One region of the Halobacillus sp. SY10 genome, then DNA from elsewhere that is predicted to be linked to it. Evidence: riboswitches for the same ligand, from Rfam matches in the RefSeq annotation. Region 1 holds a riboswitch; each other region holds the start of a gene.
What was found. Region 1 has a riboswitch for S-adenosylmethionine ahead of ACJA3J_RS18350 (acetyl-CoA C-acyltransferase). Riboswitches for the same ligand answer to the same signal wherever they lie in the genome.

Region 1 (4,213 bases):
GAAAGCGATCGACTTCGAAAACCCTCCGCAAAATAATGAATAACCATTCACAGATTTCGAAAGTTAATCAAAAACGGATTTTTAATTAACAAACGGTTTTTCGTTGTAGTTGAGTATAATCCAATATTCAGAAAATTAAAACCCCAAATGACAAAATTATTGGAATTTTTTATTTTCTCTACGGGTTCTCCCTGCTTTGTTTGAATGGGGACTATTTTAGTGGTAAAATTTTTGAAGGCTGAGCTTTAGTCGAGAAGTGAGGTGGAAGTTATGCAGGAAGACGCTTCGATGAAGATTGATGAAGTAGATAAAAAAATACTGGAATTATTGATTGAGGATGGACGCCTTTCCTATACGGAGATTGGGAAAACTCTCGATTTATCCCGTGTTGCTGTTCGTTCACGCGTCAACCAGCTGATTGACTGTGGCATAATTGAAAAGTTTACAGCTGTGGTCAACAGTGAAAAAGTCGGTAAACAAGTTTCTGCTTTTTTCGAAGTCGACTGTGAGCCCCGATCCCTCGTTGAGGTAGCCGAAAACCTCGCGAACAATCCTTATGTCGCCAGTTGCTATCAAATGACAGGACCAAGCACCTTACATATGCATGTGCTCGTCAAAGACTTCAAAGAGCTTGAATCTTTTATTAATAATGAATTATACGCATTAGAAGGAATTACCCGTGTAGAAAGTCATACGTTATTACGCCGGTTTAAGAGCAGGAGCGGCTTGAAACTATAAAAAAGGCAGGTTATCCACAAATGGATAACCTGCCTTTTTTATGAAATAGTTAATGATATGATGGTAATTCCAAAAAGCATAACAAAACATCTCAATTTATGTATGAAAAATTTAAATCAAATCCGTAAGGTAAGTGCTATAAAAACGTAGGCTTGCGCGTTATCAACTTGTAACGTTTCAATCACTAATTATTTGTTAATAAGAGTGTGATGATCTACCTATTCATATAATAATCTCTTAGAACTACTTAACTAAAAATAACGCAGCTCTTTACTAAACAAAAGAGCTGCGCTTTCCTCCTAGTTTTTTTCCGCCTAGAGTTAATATAATTTAAGAGTTGAACGAACAAAACAATTATTGCTTATCATTAAATCCATATAAATACTCCACCAACTTGCCAAATTCATCATCAGAGGAACACTCAATTTGTAGATCAATAAAGGTCATCACAACTTCTTCATCTTCAAACGGGAAATGGCTGTTATCTACATTGGTTAGGATGTCCCGCTTGGATAATCCCTTTTTAAGTAAAACATCAACGGCCTGCTTCATCGAAGATACTTCTGCCATGTGTATGCCCCCTTATTTGATATCTTTCCTCACTTCTAAACTCTCTTGTCAGGTTCTTTTGACTGTTAGTAATAGCGAGGATGACAAGAGTTAAATTCTTGTACTAAATATTTACTACACTATTGATCCAAATTCCTGCTCCTCCTAGAAAAAACGACTTTGCAATTATGAGTAAACCTAGGTGGTAATCAAAACATAAGTCTTCAAAAACATAAACACATTTATAACCTAAAAAGATACGAAATACTAGTGAAAACCACTGCTGTTAAGCTATCTATTTGTTTTCTCATACGTTTGAGAGCATACGCTAAATAAAATAAATTTTCACACTTTTCTACAAAATTTATTGACACCTGCGCTTTGCCTTGCTAACATGGCACTTAACCAAATAACGAAAGAACATCTTATCCAGAGAGGTGGAGGGACTGGCCCTGTGAAACCCGGCAACCGCTATATTCATAGCATGGTGCCAAATCCTACTGAGTGAACGCTCAGGAAGATAAGAGATTTACATAATCTCTAGCCTCTCTATCACTGATAGAGAGGCTTTATATTTTCCAATTGAATACTTATTTCTTATCCAGAGAGGCAGAGGGACTGGCCCGTTGACGCCCGGCAACCATCAAGCAACCGCTTGAAAAGGTGCTAATTCCTGCAGGAGATGATCCTGGAAGATAAGAAGAGCCAAGAGCCCTCTTCTTATTTTTGTGAAGAGGGCTCTTTCTATTTTTAAAAAAGGAGTGGCTACATAGATGAGTATCGTACTTTTAGATGGCATTCGAACCCCGTTCGGTAAATGGAAAGGGGCCTTGAAAAAGAAATCCGCAACAGAACTTGGATCGCACGCGTTAAACGCGTTAATTGAGAAAAATCCGATAGCCAAACAGGCGGATGGTGTGCTGCTTGCCCAAGTGATCCAGGCTGGGGGCGGCCAAAATCCTGCCAGGCAAGTCGCTTATAAGGCAGGGGTGGAGATCGATACACCTGCCATCACATTGAACAATGTCTGCTTAGGCGGGATCGCTACCATCGCAGATGCTTCCCGAAGACTGCAATTGAATGAAGGAGAATTATACGTCGTCGGCGGATTCGACTCGATGACGAACGCACCTCACACCGCTCCTGTACGGGCTTCTTCAGGACTCGGTCATAGCATGCTGAAAGACACCTTACTAAACGACGGTTTATGGTGCGCCTTAACGGATGTATCGATGGGTGCACTTACCGATGAGAAAAACCGCTCCTATGAAATCAGTCGAGAGGAACAGGATGAATATGCCGCTCTTTCCCAGCAGCGAGCAACAGAGGCTCAAGAAAAGGGATGGCTGCAGCCGGAAATCGCTCCTTTTTCATGTTTGCTTGAAAAAGATGAAGGCGTACGCAAAGGAACGACAGTAGAGAAGTTATCCAACCTCTCCCCCGCCTTTTCCAACGAAGGCACGATTACGGCAGGCAATGCTTCTCAAATGACAGACGGGGCAAGCGTTGGGATCGTTACCACGAAAGAGAAAGCAGAATCACTCGGTCAGGATCCGTTGGCGGAAATCATCGATTGGTCCGAAATTGCCGGGCCAGATCCAAGTTTACAAACGAAACCATCGCAAGCCATCCAAGAATTATTAGACAGACATCAATTGACGACGGACGATATCGATCTGTTTGAAATCAATGAAGCGTTTGCCAGTGTGGTGATCGCCAGCTGCCGGGATCTTGATATCGATTATGACCGCGTCAATGTTAACGGTGGTGCGATCGCTCTTGGTCACCCTTTAGGTGGCACTGGATTCCGACTTGTTTTGACTCTTGCCCATGAACTCAAACGACGTGGCGGAGGAAAAGGCATCGCTTCCCTTTGCGGCGGTGGCGGACAGGGCATGGCCCTCTTCATTGACGTTCCTCATTCATGACTCGAAAGGAGACAAATCCAATGACTACATCGATTACAGCTCAGCGTTCCCCTTATCTTTGGGAACCAACGAGCGAAAGAATAGAACAATCACATATCAAAGCTTTTGCTGAATCTACCGGTCAGCCGCTTTTTCCATATGAACGGTTCCATCGCTGGTCCGTTTCCCACCTTTCTGAATTTTGGTCAGCCGTTTGGGATTATTCAGGAATTATCGGAGAGAAGGGTGACCGTGTGTTTATCCCTGGACCTTCGATGCCTGATAGTACATGGTTTCCGGAAGCACGGTTGAATTTCTCCGAAAACCTCCTGCGCGGTTCTCTTGATCGGACCGTGGCCTATGAAGCGAATGAGACAGGGGTTCATCGAAGCATTACTTTAGAAGAATTGAGGCAATCCGTAGCTAAAGCCCAGGAAGGGTTAAAACAGTTAGGTGTGCAAAAAGGCGATTGTGTCGCCGGAGTCACGACGAACGATATCCAAGGGTTGGTCGCTTTACTTGCAACCACTTCACTCGGGGCAACCTGGACCTCCTGTTCCCCTGACTTCGGCACGAAAGGAATCGTCGATCGCATTGGTCAGGTGAAGCCGAAGGTATTATTTGCTGCAACCTCTTATCAATATAAGCAGAAATCATTCGATATCGTGGACAAAATCAAACAGACGACAGAGCACTTGGATGGACTATCTGCACTCGTCACGTTCGGAGGCGAAACTTCTATAGAAGGACTCCAGTCTCTCTCCTGGGATGAGCTTTGCAACAATGATGCAGTAGAGCCGTCGTTCGAACCCGTGCCTTTTGACCACACCTTATATATTTTATATACATCAGGAACGACGGGGCTGCCGAAAGCGATCGTCCATTCGGTCGGCGGGACGCTCCTGCAACATGTCAAAGAACACCAGCTGCATTGCGATGTCCAGCAAGATGATGTGTTGTTCTGGTACACCAATACCGCCTGGATGATGTATCCATGGCTCGTTTCAGGGTTAGCCAGT
Region 2 (4,213 bases), 1.7 Mb from region 1:
CTTTTCTCCTTTTCGCAAAAGCTCTCTCACTTTCGTCCCTGACAAGATCATGTGATGTTCTTTGTCGTGGGGGCAGGTTTTATGGGAAGCCATCGATTCGCAAGCGTTGCAATAAAAACTATGTTCAAAGAAAAGTGGCGTGATCCCAAGCTCCCCATCTTCATAATGGCTGAAAATTTTCTGCGCATCGTACGTACCATAATAATCCCCTACACCTGCATGATCGCGGCCGACTATGAAGTGAGAGCAACCGAAATTCTTTCTGACGATTGCATGAAAGATCGCCTCCCTTGGCCCTGCATACCGCATCGCTGCATTGAAAACGGCCAATGTGACTCTTTCTTTTGGATAGTACTGATCAAGAAGGACTTGATAGCTCTTCATTCGGACTTCACTGGGAATATCATCACTTTTTGTTTCACCCACAAGAGGATTTAAAAACAATCCATCCACCGTTTCCAGTGCAGCTTTCTGGATATATTCGTGAGCTCTATGGACAGGATTTCTTGTTTGGAAACCGACGACCTTTTTCCACCCGAGTTCTTGAAAGTGCTCCCTCGATTGTTCTGGATCCAAATAAAAAGCTTTTCCATGTTCGTAAGGAGGTTTTTGAAAGACCTCAATTTCGCCTGCTACGTACCAATCTGGTCGGTTGTATAATTTGTTCACCCCAGGATGCTCAGGCTCTGTCGTTAAGTATACGTTTTGAGATTCCTTTTCCTTATCCGGTTTAAATCGATCAGTTATCGTAATCGTTCCATATACAACCCCGTCTTTGACCAACTGCGCTTTCCTTCCAAGCGTCCGGGACTGTGACTCTGTGATTGGGAGCGTTATAGGAATACTCCATGGAGTGCCATCTTTCAACCTCATCGTATCGATAACAGATTCATAGTCGTCCTTGTTCATAAATCCTTTTAATGGACTATAAGCACCATTCGCAATCAAACCGACATCACTTAAGGCCATTGAATCAAGCTCGATGATATCTTCCGGCAGCTCCTCCGGTCTTTTTTCCTTCCATCTGTTTATAAGTTCTCCACCGTGCGGGGTTATGATTGACATGCAAATTCCTCCTTCATGAATTTTCCTCTTCCAAAGGCTCCGCTGTGTGTAAACCACATTCGGATTTATTGAACCCTTTCCATCTTCCTGATCTCCCATCATCGGCTGCCTGAGCCGTACATGGAATGCATCCGACACTGGGATAATTCTGATCGTGTAATTCATTGTAATCCAACCCATTTAGTCGGATATATTGCCATACGTCTTCCCATGTCCAGTGAATCAACGGACATATTTTTATGGATTTGAATCTTTCATCCTTATTGACGAAGTTTGTTTTTTGTCGGCTAGGGGATTGTTCACGCCTCAGCCCCGACAACCACGCTGTTTTCCCGCTGAGGGCATCTTCGAGCGGTTTTATTTTACGGATGTAACAACAATGATCCGGCTTCCGTTTCCATAAGGCGGATCCGAATTGTTCTGCCTGTTCTTCCAGATTGATGTCAGGCTTCTTTATCGTTATGTTTAGTGCCGGATATCTCTTTCTTACTTTTTCAATAAGCTCATAAGTTTCTTGAAAATGAAGGTCTGTATCAAGAAAAACGACTTCGGCATCCGGCTGAGCCTTCGAAATCAAATCTATGAGAACGATACCTTCGGCTCCGAAACTACAGGCATACGCAATGTCCTTATACTGAGAATATGCCCAGCGAATGACTTCCGCTGCTCCTTTTGTATCGTCGCCCTTCGGTGGATCACCCTCAAATGGGTTTTCAAATGATTGATATGTGATGAGTGATGGTTTCATTTCCTCCTCCTTTCTTAAAAGCAAAAAAGCCTATCTTCACGATAAGAAGAAAGGCTTTTACAAATACATGTAAACTACATTCTCCCTATCTTCTCAAGCGTTCACCACTTGCTGGAATTGGCACAGTATCTGTATACATCATCAGACCCGTTGCCGAGGTTTCAAAGGGCCAGTCCCTCCACCTCTCTAGATAAGAAAAGGTATGAAATTTTTTGAAAAACAAGTTGATACAAATCTTATGCTCCTTTTCAACAGATGTCAATGTTTTTTTGAAAAATTATAATTTTTCTGCTTTTTTAATAAATATGTTTGACAAACAAATCCATGTCCGTTAGTTTTAGAATTATTCTAAAAATATTCATACGATCCTTATGAAGAGTCGGGGGAGGAAACTGGTCTGACGATCCCGCAGCAACCTTTAAGAAGGTGCTCATTCCAGCAGCCAGAAGGCTGAAAGATAAGGTGCGGATCACTCCCCCTTCTTTCAGACGGGGGAGTTTTTTTTGATTATAAAACCAAGTAAATGCATAGGAATAATGAAAAATACTTTACTATACATTGGACTTTTTAAAAGGAGTGGTACACTTTGCAAAAACTAACGATTTTCGCACTCATTGGGTTTGTTGCTCAACTGATGGACGGTGCACTCGGCATGGGGTTTGGGCTTAGCTCATCAACCATTCTCTTATCCTATGGACTTGCTCCTGCTGTAGCATCCGCTTCCATCCATATGTCTCAGATCGCCACCACGGCTGTTTCAGGCTTTTCCCACTATAAATTTGGCAATGTAGATAAACGCCTTGTCATGATTATCGCAGTTCCTGGAGCCATCAGTGCCTTTTTAGGTGCGGCATTTTTAAGCTATATATCAGGGGAATTCATTAGACCTTACATATCCATATTCCTACTCACACTAGGGATTTATATCATTTTTCGTTTCCTATACCTTTCGAAAAAAACACATACCAAAGAAAAGAAGTCTGTAAACAAACGTTTCCTCTTGCCACTTGGAATTGCCGGGGGTTTTTTGGATAGTGTCGGAGGGGGTGGATGGGGACCTGTGAATACACCTGCGCTTCTTTCTCAATCAGGGATTGCTCCAAGAAAAGTCATTGGAACAGTGGATACGAGCGAATTTCTGGTAACGATTTCAGCAACGGCTGGGTTTTTGATTTTTTTAGGGCATGACCAGTTCAGCTGGCTGCTCATTTCATCTTTCGTTATCGGTGGTGTCATAGCAGCACCCATTGCCGCTTGGCTTGTCAAAACCCTCCCCTCTTCTGTTCTTGGAGTATTAGCCGGAGGTTTTATCATACTTACAAATACGAGGACTTTACTTTCTTCGATCCAAGTCAGTGATTCGATCTTAACGTTTGTGTACACTTGTCTGCTATCCGGCTATCTCTTGATTGTTGTTTTTTCTATTCGAAACCATCTTCGAGTCAAGGTGGTTCGAAAACAAGCATAAAAGAAACGCAGCCCCAAGAGCTGCGTTCCTGCACGTTTTATTCGATTGAAAAGATATAGGAGTAAATCGGCTGTCCACCATTGTGGATTTCCACTTCTAGATCTTCATACGTTTCTTCTATGAATGATTCAAGTTCTGCTACATCTTTTTCGTCGACTTCTTCACCTGTCAAGATGGTCAGAATTTCATCTTCATCTTCGTCAATCATTTGGTTCAACAACGTTTTAGCAGTCGTCAATGCATCTTGATCTGTGGCGGAAATTTTGCCATCGGCGATTCCCATGAAATGGCCTTTGGAAATGTCCAACCCATCAATTTGTGTATCTCTGACGGCGTACGTAATTTGCCCTGTCTTCACTTCAGCCATGAGGCTCTGCATTTCCTCTTTATTCGCATCAAGATCCGCTTCTGGGTTGAACCCTAGAAGGGCGCTCATCCCTTGAGGAATCGTTTTCGATGGAATGACAGCCACCTCTACATCCGCTAATTCTGCCGCTTGTTCAGCAGCCATGACGATATTCTTGTTATTCGGCAAGACAAGCACTCGTTTTGCATGTGCTTCTTTAATCGCTTCCGAAAGATCTTGAGTACTCGGGTTCATGGTTTGTCCACCTTGGATAACAACAGTAGCTCCAAGACTTTCAAACAACTTCTTGATTCCGTCTCCCATGCTTACTGTCACGATTCCGTACTCTGCTTTTTCCTCTGACTTGGGCTTGGCTTTCTTTTTGTCACCAACGATCGACGTATGCTGCTCACGCATATTCTCAATCTTCATGTTGACAAGACTGCCGTATCTTTGCCCCAAGGTCATCGCTTCACCTGGATATTCCACGTGGACATGGACTTTGATCAAGTCTTCATCAGAAACGACAAGCAGAGAATCTCCCATTTCACTGAGCTCATTACGGAAGGCTTCTTCATCATATGGA
Region 3 (4,213 bases), 1.5 Mb from region 1:
CTCTCAGTTCCATGTTGCAATAAGGACACCATCCTCCGCGATAAAAAGTAAGGACGACCGGTCCACTTTTTAATTGTTCATAAAGCTCGACCGTTTCCCCCTTCGCGTCAGGCAAGTTGAAGTTTGGCGCTTTCTCTCCTGCTGACAAACCTTCTCCATCATTTGAAGATTCAAGTTCATCAATCGCCTTCTTCATTTTTTCTTGTATTTCATCAGGAGTTGCTTTCTTGAATTTTTCAATGTAATCGTTATAATGCTTTCTCATTTCTGTCTTCATGAAAAAACTCCTTTTCAGCGGATTCACTTTTCATTATATAGGGGTGCGACACTCGAAGAAACTGATTTGCTCTCTCTCGTCATCCATAAGGCAAGACCAACGGCTAATACCCCAGCTGTTAATTTACCAACCAATACTGGGAAAATCATATCCCTTTCTACACTAGCCACGAACGCAAAATGGCTGCCGATGACAAACGCCCCGCTCACCGCAAAGGCAGCATTGACCGTTTTCCCTCGTTCATCCATATCTTTCATCGTCGCTAACATGGGTAAGTGATGTGCCGTAGAAGCGATCAGCCCTGTTAAGGACGTAGCATTCATGCCTAACCTTTCACTCAGTTGTCCTATCCATCTCTCTCCCCGCTGATTGATGAAAGCGACAAGAGGATAAGCACCAGCTAATGTAACGGTAATCCTTCCAACGATGATGATCCCTTCCGATAAAGGAGCCATCCCCGGCAGGACAACGAACCCTGTCAACGTTTCGATAATAATGAGAGCAAGACCTGTAATGATGATGATTTCAATGGTTTTTCCGAAATAAGAAAATAACCGGATCGTTATGTTCGTGAACAACCATAATCCCGCCCCGATACAGCCGGAGAGCAAGATAGCCGGCGTCAAATTACGTAACATCCACGCCGCTTCATATCCTGCCAGTGCACCACCGACAAAGCATCCGATCGGAACCGTAACTAAACCTGCTAAAATTCCCTTTGAAAAGAAAGGCCGATCTTCTTTTTTTACAATCGTAAGCGCAACAGGAATTGTAAAAACAAGCGTCGGTCCCATCATCGTACCGAGGAGTGCCCAGGAAAAAGTGGCCGCTTCCTCTTCCACAGCTAGAGATTCTGCCAAAGGGTAGGCACCCATATCAATAGCAAGCATCATGGATGCAAACATCGAAGGATCCGCCCCGAACCATAAAAACAACGGGCGGATGACAGGGGCCAGCCACTGGGACAGTACGGGTGCTAGGGATATGATCCCTACCATCGAAAGAGCAAGTGGTCCCATCATCATAAACGCTTCGTAAAAACGCCACCCGAGAGATAGCCGGTGATTAAGCACATAATAATCAAGGGCACCCAATACCATGAAAATACACATCACAATTAGAATCGCGTCATTAACCCACAAAAGCCCAGCCCCTTCCTTACATTTTTTAATCAATGTTTACGGGAACTTCTACACAGGGTAGGAGTTCTTCTATAATGGCTTGCTCGTCTTTACACAGTGGACGCTAACATAGCCATTCAATTTTTTTATAAAGGAGAAGAAGAAATGGTACAAGCTCTGTTCATCGTTGCGGTCATTTTCATTGCAGCGAATCTCGTGTACTTTTTCACGAATAAAACATACAGAAAAAGCTACTTCAGCACGGCACTTTTCTTTCAATTATTTTTTGTACTGACAGGTGTATTACTAGGGTTTACGGTCCTCTACTATTTGCTATCTTTAGATGGAGTCATTCTAGTTACTAGTTTATCATCCCGGGAACCTGTCGAACCAACCTTTTTGGACTTGCTTTACTTCAGTGGGGAAACCTTGTTGAGCGTAGGTTATGGTGACATGTTACCTGTGGGGATGGCTCGTTTCTTTGCCTTGCTTGAATCGGGAATCGGCATCCTTCTCCCTACAGCCTATTTCTTAAAAGCCATGGATGCATCCAGGCAAAAAGAAGATTAAGAAGGTTTACCTATATAAAAGGACCCTCGCGAAAGGGTCCTTTCTTATTATCCAATGGAGCATGCGGCAGATCCATGCTTTTGTAAATATTTCTGGTGATGCTCTTCTGCTTCATAAAAAGTTGTGGCCTCTTCTACTTCTGTAACGATCGGGCGTTTGAAAATCCCTTTACCTTCCCATTCTTTAATTTTTTCTTCAGCAATGTACTTCTGGCTTGCATCCGAATAAAAAATGACAGAACGGTATTGGTGACCAACGTCGATTCCCTGCTTGTTGCGGGAAGTCGGATCGTGAGCTTCAAAGAAGATATTTACAAGTTCTGCATAAGTGATTACGGTTGGATCGTAGTTCACTTTCACAGATTCCGCGTGTCCACTCTTGCCCGCTTTGACTTGTTCGTATGTCGGGTTATCCAGATGGCCGCCAATATAACCGACCTTCGTTTCTGTAACCCCTTCGAATTTTTCAAAAAACGCTTCTACTCCCCAAAAACATCCTGCACCGAAAATAGCTGTTGCCATTTAACATCTTTCCTTTCCCTTAACGCAACTTCTATCGAGAGCCTTGACGGTTATGGTGCTTACACGAAAAGACCCCTTTTCTTATCCAGTAAGAAAAGGGGTCGCTAATATCCGCACGATCCTCTCATCTCTTAGAATGTGAATACATTCTACAGGAATTGGCACCGTTCTCGTCAATCCGTAGATTGATTCGATGGTTGCCGGGCATCAAAGGGCCAGTCCCTCCGCCTCTCTGGATAAGAAGTTTCCGTTATTTATTTTTGTTAGTATCCATAGTACTACGTTTTTGTAACGAAGTAAAGGAAAACAGATTAAAAATTTCAAATGATTGTACATCGAGTTTTGTCTTTCTTGATTTCATTGTATTCAGAGCTTAACATGCTCATGCCTGTCTGTAAAAAAATCCGCTTCAGCTCAGTTCTGGCCTGTCGTGTAAACTTCTTCAAACGGCTGAACAATGACGAATCCATCGCCTTCAAACTCCATTTGAATGGACTCCCCGCTTCCGCGTCCAATCAACGTTTTGAAACTGATGTCTGTTCTGAAATTCGGCTCCAAGTGCCCTGACCAGGCCACAGTAGCATGCGGGTCAGTGATTACAGGTTCCCCTGGACGAACTAGCAGCGTCAATGGTTCATAGTGCGAAGTAATCGCGACGCGTCCACTTCCGCTGAGGGTTACATTGAATAAACCACCCGAAACCATCCCGGCCACTTTTTTCATCAGTTTTATATCCCAATCAATGCTCGGCTCAAATGCCAGAAGGTCGTTTCCATTCACTGTGATTGTTTCATTATCCAGGTCAAAAATAGTAATCTTCTTGCCCTGATCGGCAAGGTAAAGACGACCACGGCCAGTAGCCTTCATTAAAGAACTCCCTTCACCAGTCATCGCTTTTTTAAATAAACGACCGACGCCATGCTCAAGGATGCCCTCTCTTTCAAATTTGATGTTCCCATTATAGGAAATCATCGCGCCTGCTTTAGCCCATACTTGATCGAGTAGATTCACCTCAAGGATTCTCGGGGTCTCCAGCTCAAAGTAATCATTCTCGGATTCATCCTGCTTCGTTTTTCTAATAAATTCATCAATGGAGTAGTCACTCATCATCTGTTCCTCCTTAGCGTATTCTATGATTATTTATGCTTTCTCATTGCTTCTATACCACGATGGATCAAAATCGAGGCCTAAAGTTTTCGGATCTTAGTGGCTATGATTTTAATGAGCCTTCGTCATTTATTATTCAATAAAGACGGACAAATCCCTACTGTAAATAAGGATTTTTATTCTCCCTCCAAATGCTTGTCAAACCAATCCAACACCTCAGACGCATACTCTTTGAAATGCAGCCTTAGTCCGTGGCCTCCGCACAATTGGAATAATCTGTATGACCCGGTCATGAAAAATCTTCCTTTTCCTAACTTTACATACGGAAGGGCGTGTGAAAGGTTTCATTTTTGGAGGTGCTAGGGAAAGAAACTTCTATAAGAGTTGTGATAGACTCGATGTAACTTCACTTGAAAGGGAGAATCTGTATGTATGGCTTAGATGAAAAAAGAAATGAACTGCTCCATTTTGTTGAAGAAGTTTCAGAGCAAGAAGCATCCGTCAAGCCTGAAGAAGATCGTTGGTCCATCCTTGAAGTTTTAGAACATTTATACTTAATGGAACAATTAATCGTTTATCAGATTAATCAGGCTCTCAAGCAAGGTGACACACAACAA
Region 4 (4,213 bases), 1.0 Mb from region 1:
TGCGATAAAAATCGATCGTTCTTTCATTAATCAAATTGGTGAACGAGGGGAAGAGGTGCCGATCGTCAATGCCATCATCAGTATGGCGAAAAGTCTCGGCCTGCAAGTCATTGCTGAAGGTGTGGAAACAAGTGAACATATTGCTTACTTAAAACAAAAAGGCTGTTATGAATATCAAGGCTATTACTTCAGTAAACCTGTACCGGCAAGTCTTGTACACAATTAACATGAGTGATCAAATTTACCATTCTTAAAAAACCGTCCATGATCCGTGACTTCTTTTGGACGGTATTCATTTTAGCAAGAAAGCATACGGTCGACCCATGCTCAGAGTATCAGGCTCTGAGCATTTTCTTTATGCAGGGAAGGTCTATTTCAAGTATGCTTTCTATTAAAGGAAGAGCGATTCAAATGGATTTGGAGTATAGGGGGATTCTTATGGCAGAAATGCTAACCATTTATAATGAAAATGAGCAGCCAATTGGAATAAAAGAAAGGGAGAAGGTGCATTTGGACGGGGATTGGCACGAAACGTTCCATTGTTGGATGTTCCACAAGGAAGGTGAAACGATCCATTTATTGCTTCAACAAAGAGCTGATCACAAGAAGGACTTCCCGAGCTTGTTTGATATTACCGCTGCGGGACATGTAGAAGCGGGGGAGGATGTACTTCTGGCTGGTGTCCGGGAAATTGATGAGGAAGTCGGTTTGACGGTTGTGCCTGGAGATTTAATCCCTCAAGGCGATTACAAGGAGGAACTGAAGGAAGGGGTTCGCGTAGACCGGGAAATTTGCCGTATTTACCTCTTACCATGGACAAATGACAAGACCTTTACGATTGGAGAAGAGGTGAAGGACATCGTTTCTGTGCCACTGGAAGATATGGAAGGTTTGATGGATATACCACGGAGCGTGAAGGGGGTCTCTATTCTTAATGGTGAAGAAAAAGAAGTGAATCGTAAAAATCTTGTCCCACATGAAAAAGGATATGAGCGGTATGTTTTCCAAGCGATTCGAGAATATGTCGCAAAACTTTGACAATATTCCAACTTGTTCTATATAATTTCTGATTAAGTGATAGAGAGAGGAGACGAACGATGACGAATACATCTTTTGATACGAAAATAGTCCACCATAAGGCGGATCAAAGTCTTGTACCGAATAGCAAGAGTACACCGATTTACCAGACGTCCGCCTTTACATTCAAAGATTTGGATCACTTGGAAAGTTATTATGAGGGAAACAGCCCTTATTTATATACGAGAGAGCGTAACCCCAATACTGATGAACTTGCTGGAACCGTTGCTGAACTGGAAGAAGCACCAGCCGGAGTAGCGTCTTCATCCGGAATGTCAGCCATCCTTGCCGGCATTCTCGCAGTTGCAAAACCCGGGGATCATATCGTTGCCGCAGAGGATGTTTACGGAGGTTCACACAAGCTGATCACCAAAGAGCTGCCCACGTTCGGGATTGATGTAACGATGGTTTCTTTTTCAAATCTGGAGGAGGTTTCAGAGGCGATCACAGACAAAACGAAGCTGCTTTATACGGAATCGATTTCAAATCCTTTTTTACGGGTGGAAGATCTTGAAGGCCTCGTCGCTCTTGCTCGCAAAAAGAATGTGAAATCGATGGTTGATAATACGTTCGCGACCCCATACTTATTGCAGCCGTACACGCGTGGCGTCGACCTTGTCGTACATAGTGGGACGAAGTATATTGGTGGGCACAGTGACGTGACGTGTGGTGTGCTGGTCGGGAGTGAGGAATTGGTTCAGGCTGCTACCCAGAAGATTGTCACATTTGGTGCAAATCTCAGCCCATTTGAAGCATGGCTGACTCAACGAGGGGCCAAAACGTTAGGTCTTAGAATGAAGAAACAATCATACAATGCAAAGCAGGTAGCAAAAGTCCTGGATGAGCATGATGCCGTCCGTACCGTCTATTATCCCGAAAAGGTATCGGAAAGAGGGAACGGTGCCATTGTGACCATCGAGCTTAATGATTCGATTGACATAGAGGCGTTTTTTCGATCGCTCGGTTGGGTGAAAATCGCCCCTACGTTGGCAGGAGTCGAAACGACGGTTTCTTATCCTGTACGTACGTCCCATCGTGCGTTATCGGATGAGGAGCGCGAGAAGATCGGCATCAATGATTATGTGATTCGACTGTCAATCGGAATCGAAGATCATGAAGATATCATAGAACAGCTGAAAAAAGCGATTGTAGATTCTAAAAGTTGAATTTTCTAAAATGATTGACTTTTCTGTTTGTTATCCGTTATAATTCACAACATGATCAATTAACTGCATACATCTCTTATCAAGAGAGGCTGAGGGAATAGGCCCTGTGAAGCCCGGCAACCTTCAAACATCGGTTTGAAAAGGTGCCAAGTCCTACAGATCTAAAAGGTCTGGTAGATAAGAGGAGGAAACGAAATGACAAACCCTCTTCTTATTTGGAAGAGGGTTTTTTGCTGTTCGGAAGAAAGTTCCATGGACATTTTGTATGCACAAAGCCAACTATATCTATAAGAATAGAAACCTTTACGAGGAGGAACGAATCATGACTAATTCATTTGAAAGCTATGATGTAGATACGATTTCTTTACACGGAGGGCAGTCCCCGGATCCGACCACAGGATCTCGTGCGGTGCCGATTTACCAAACGACTTCCTATGTTTTCCACGACACAGAACATGCCCAGAGCCTTTTTGCGCTTGACGAGCCGGGAAATATCTATTCCCGAATCGGAAATCCGACCGTCGATGTTTTTGAAAAAAGGATGGCCCTCTTGGAGGGAGGAGTCGCTTCTGTTGCGACAGCTTCCGGAATGTCAGCCATTGCTCTATCCATTCTGAACATCGCAGGATCTGGAGACGAAGTCGTTGCCGCGTCGAACCTTTATGGCGGGACCTATAATTTATTCGCTAACACTTTACCGCGATATGGCATTAAAGTCCATTTTGTCGACCCGGAGGAGCCGGAAAACTTCCGAAAAGCGATTACAGATCGAACGAAAGCTGTCTTCGCTGAAACGATCGGAAATCCAAGCTTGCACGTGCTGGATATTGAAAAGGTAGCGGCCATCGCGCATGATCATGACCTTCCACTTCTAATCGACAACACATTCGCGACCCCTTATACATGCCGGCCGATTGAGCACGGAGCCGACATCGTTATCCACTCCGCGACGAAGTGGATCGGGGGCCACGGGACGGCCATTGGAGGAGTGGTCGTAGACGGAGGACAGTTTAACTGGGGAAACGGCAAGTATCCGGTTTTCACAGAGCCTGATAGTAGTTACAACGGAATCGTTTATACCGCCGACTTCGGAACGCTTGCTTATATTACGAAACTGCGTGTCCAGCTGCTTCGGGATTTTGGATCGTGTTTGAGCCCGCAGAATGCTTTCTTGTTGTTACAAGGGTTAGAGACGCTGCATTTGCGTGTCGCCCGTCACGGAGACAACGCCCAGGAAATTGCAGAATACTTACAAGGTCATCCTGATGTGAAATGGGTATCGTATCCAGGGCTCCCTACACATCCAGCCCATGAACTAGCCAACCGTTACCTTAATGGAGGGTATGGTTCGATCGTAAACTTTGGCATCAAAGGTGGACGGGAAGCCGGAAGACAAGTGATCAATAATATATCGCTCTGGTCCCATGTAGCAAACGTTGGAGATGCCAAATCATTGATCATCCACCCTGCATCAACGACACACCAGCAATTGTCTGTCGAAGATCTTGCTGCAAGTGGAGTGACGGAAGAATTAATCCGCTTATCCATTGGACTTGAGTCGAGCAAGGATTTGATTAATGATCTTGATCGTGCCATTGCGAAAGCGACAGGAAGAGCGCCGGAACAAACAGCGATCACCGAAAATGATGAAGGTGTCATCAAGTGGGCCTTAAGCTCCTCTAAAACCGAAGAAGATGGGGAAACGCGTCCAAAACGTTTGGCGGTCGTCGGATTGAGCGGGAAGCCTTCACGTCCGAGCCATCGTCTAGCGAGAAAAATGCAGAGGCTGGGTTATCAAATCGTCCCTGTAAATCCAAGAGAAACGGAAGTGCTTGGAGAGAAGGCGTATCCAGACCTAAGATCGATCCCATTCAAAGTTGATGTCGTGCAAGTGTTCCGCAGTCCGGAAGCAGCCATTGAAATTGCTAAGGAAGCAGCGGAAATCCGGCCGGACGTTTTCTGGCTGCAAG

Region 2: linked by a shared signal. The riboswitch ahead of ACJA3J_RS09915 (phosphoadenylyl-sulfate reductase) and the one ahead of ACJA3J_RS18350 (acetyl-CoA C-acyltransferase) in region 1 are both predicted to bind S-adenosylmethionine.
Region 3: linked by a shared signal. The riboswitch ahead of msrA (peptide-methionine (S)-S-oxide reductase MsrA) and the one ahead of ACJA3J_RS18350 (acetyl-CoA C-acyltransferase) in region 1 are both predicted to bind S-adenosylmethionine.
Region 4: linked by a shared signal. The riboswitch ahead of ACJA3J_RS01775 (PLP-dependent aspartate aminotransferase family protein) and the one ahead of ACJA3J_RS18350 (acetyl-CoA C-acyltransferase) in region 1 are both predicted to bind S-adenosylmethionine.

What each region holds. Positions count from the first base shown of each region.
Region 1 is NZ_CP174345.1:3,598,189-3,602,401, forward strand. It holds gene ACJA3J_RS18340 (Lrp/AsnC family transcriptional regulator) at 289-738, shown strand; gene ACJA3J_RS18345 (hypothetical protein) at 1,093-1,308, opposite strand; SAM riboswitch class I at 1,710-1,814, shown strand; SAM riboswitch class I at 1,882-1,989, shown strand; gene ACJA3J_RS18350 (acetyl-CoA C-acyltransferase) at 2,061-3,215, shown strand; gene ACJA3J_RS18355 (acetoacetate--CoA ligase) at 3,236-4,213, shown strand, end outside.
Region 2 is NZ_CP174345.1:1,935,448-1,939,660, reverse strand. It holds gene sat (sulfate adenylyltransferase) at 1-1,065, opposite strand, end outside; gene ACJA3J_RS09915 (phosphoadenylyl-sulfate reductase) at 1,079-1,813, opposite strand; SAM riboswitch class I at 1,896-2,010, opposite strand; SAM riboswitch class I at 2,180-2,277, shown strand; gene ACJA3J_RS09910 (sulfite exporter TauE/SafE family protein) at 2,400-3,281, shown strand; gene ACJA3J_RS09905 (DAK2 domain-containing protein) at 3,319-4,213, opposite strand, start outside.
Region 3 is NZ_CP174345.1:828,568-832,780, reverse strand. It holds gene ACJA3J_RS04180 (peroxiredoxin-like family protein) at 1-277, opposite strand, end outside; gene eutH (ethanolamine utilization protein EutH) at 301-1,419, opposite strand; gene ACJA3J_RS04170 (ion channel) at 1,564-1,968, shown strand; gene msrA (peptide-methionine (S)-S-oxide reductase MsrA) at 2,016-2,489, opposite strand; SAM riboswitch class I at 2,611-2,732, opposite strand; gene ACJA3J_RS04160 (AIM24 family protein) at 2,904-3,596, opposite strand; gene ACJA3J_RS04155 (DinB family protein) at 4,025-4,213, shown strand, end outside.
Region 4 is NZ_CP174345.1:327,006-331,218, forward strand. It holds gene ACJA3J_RS01760 (EAL domain-containing protein) at 1-226, shown strand, start outside; gene ACJA3J_RS01765 (NUDIX domain-containing protein) at 439-1,038, shown strand; gene ACJA3J_RS01770 (trans-sulfuration enzyme family protein) at 1,098-2,243, shown strand; SAM riboswitch class I at 2,317-2,427, shown strand; gene ACJA3J_RS01775 (PLP-dependent aspartate aminotransferase family protein) at 2,566-4,213, shown strand, end outside.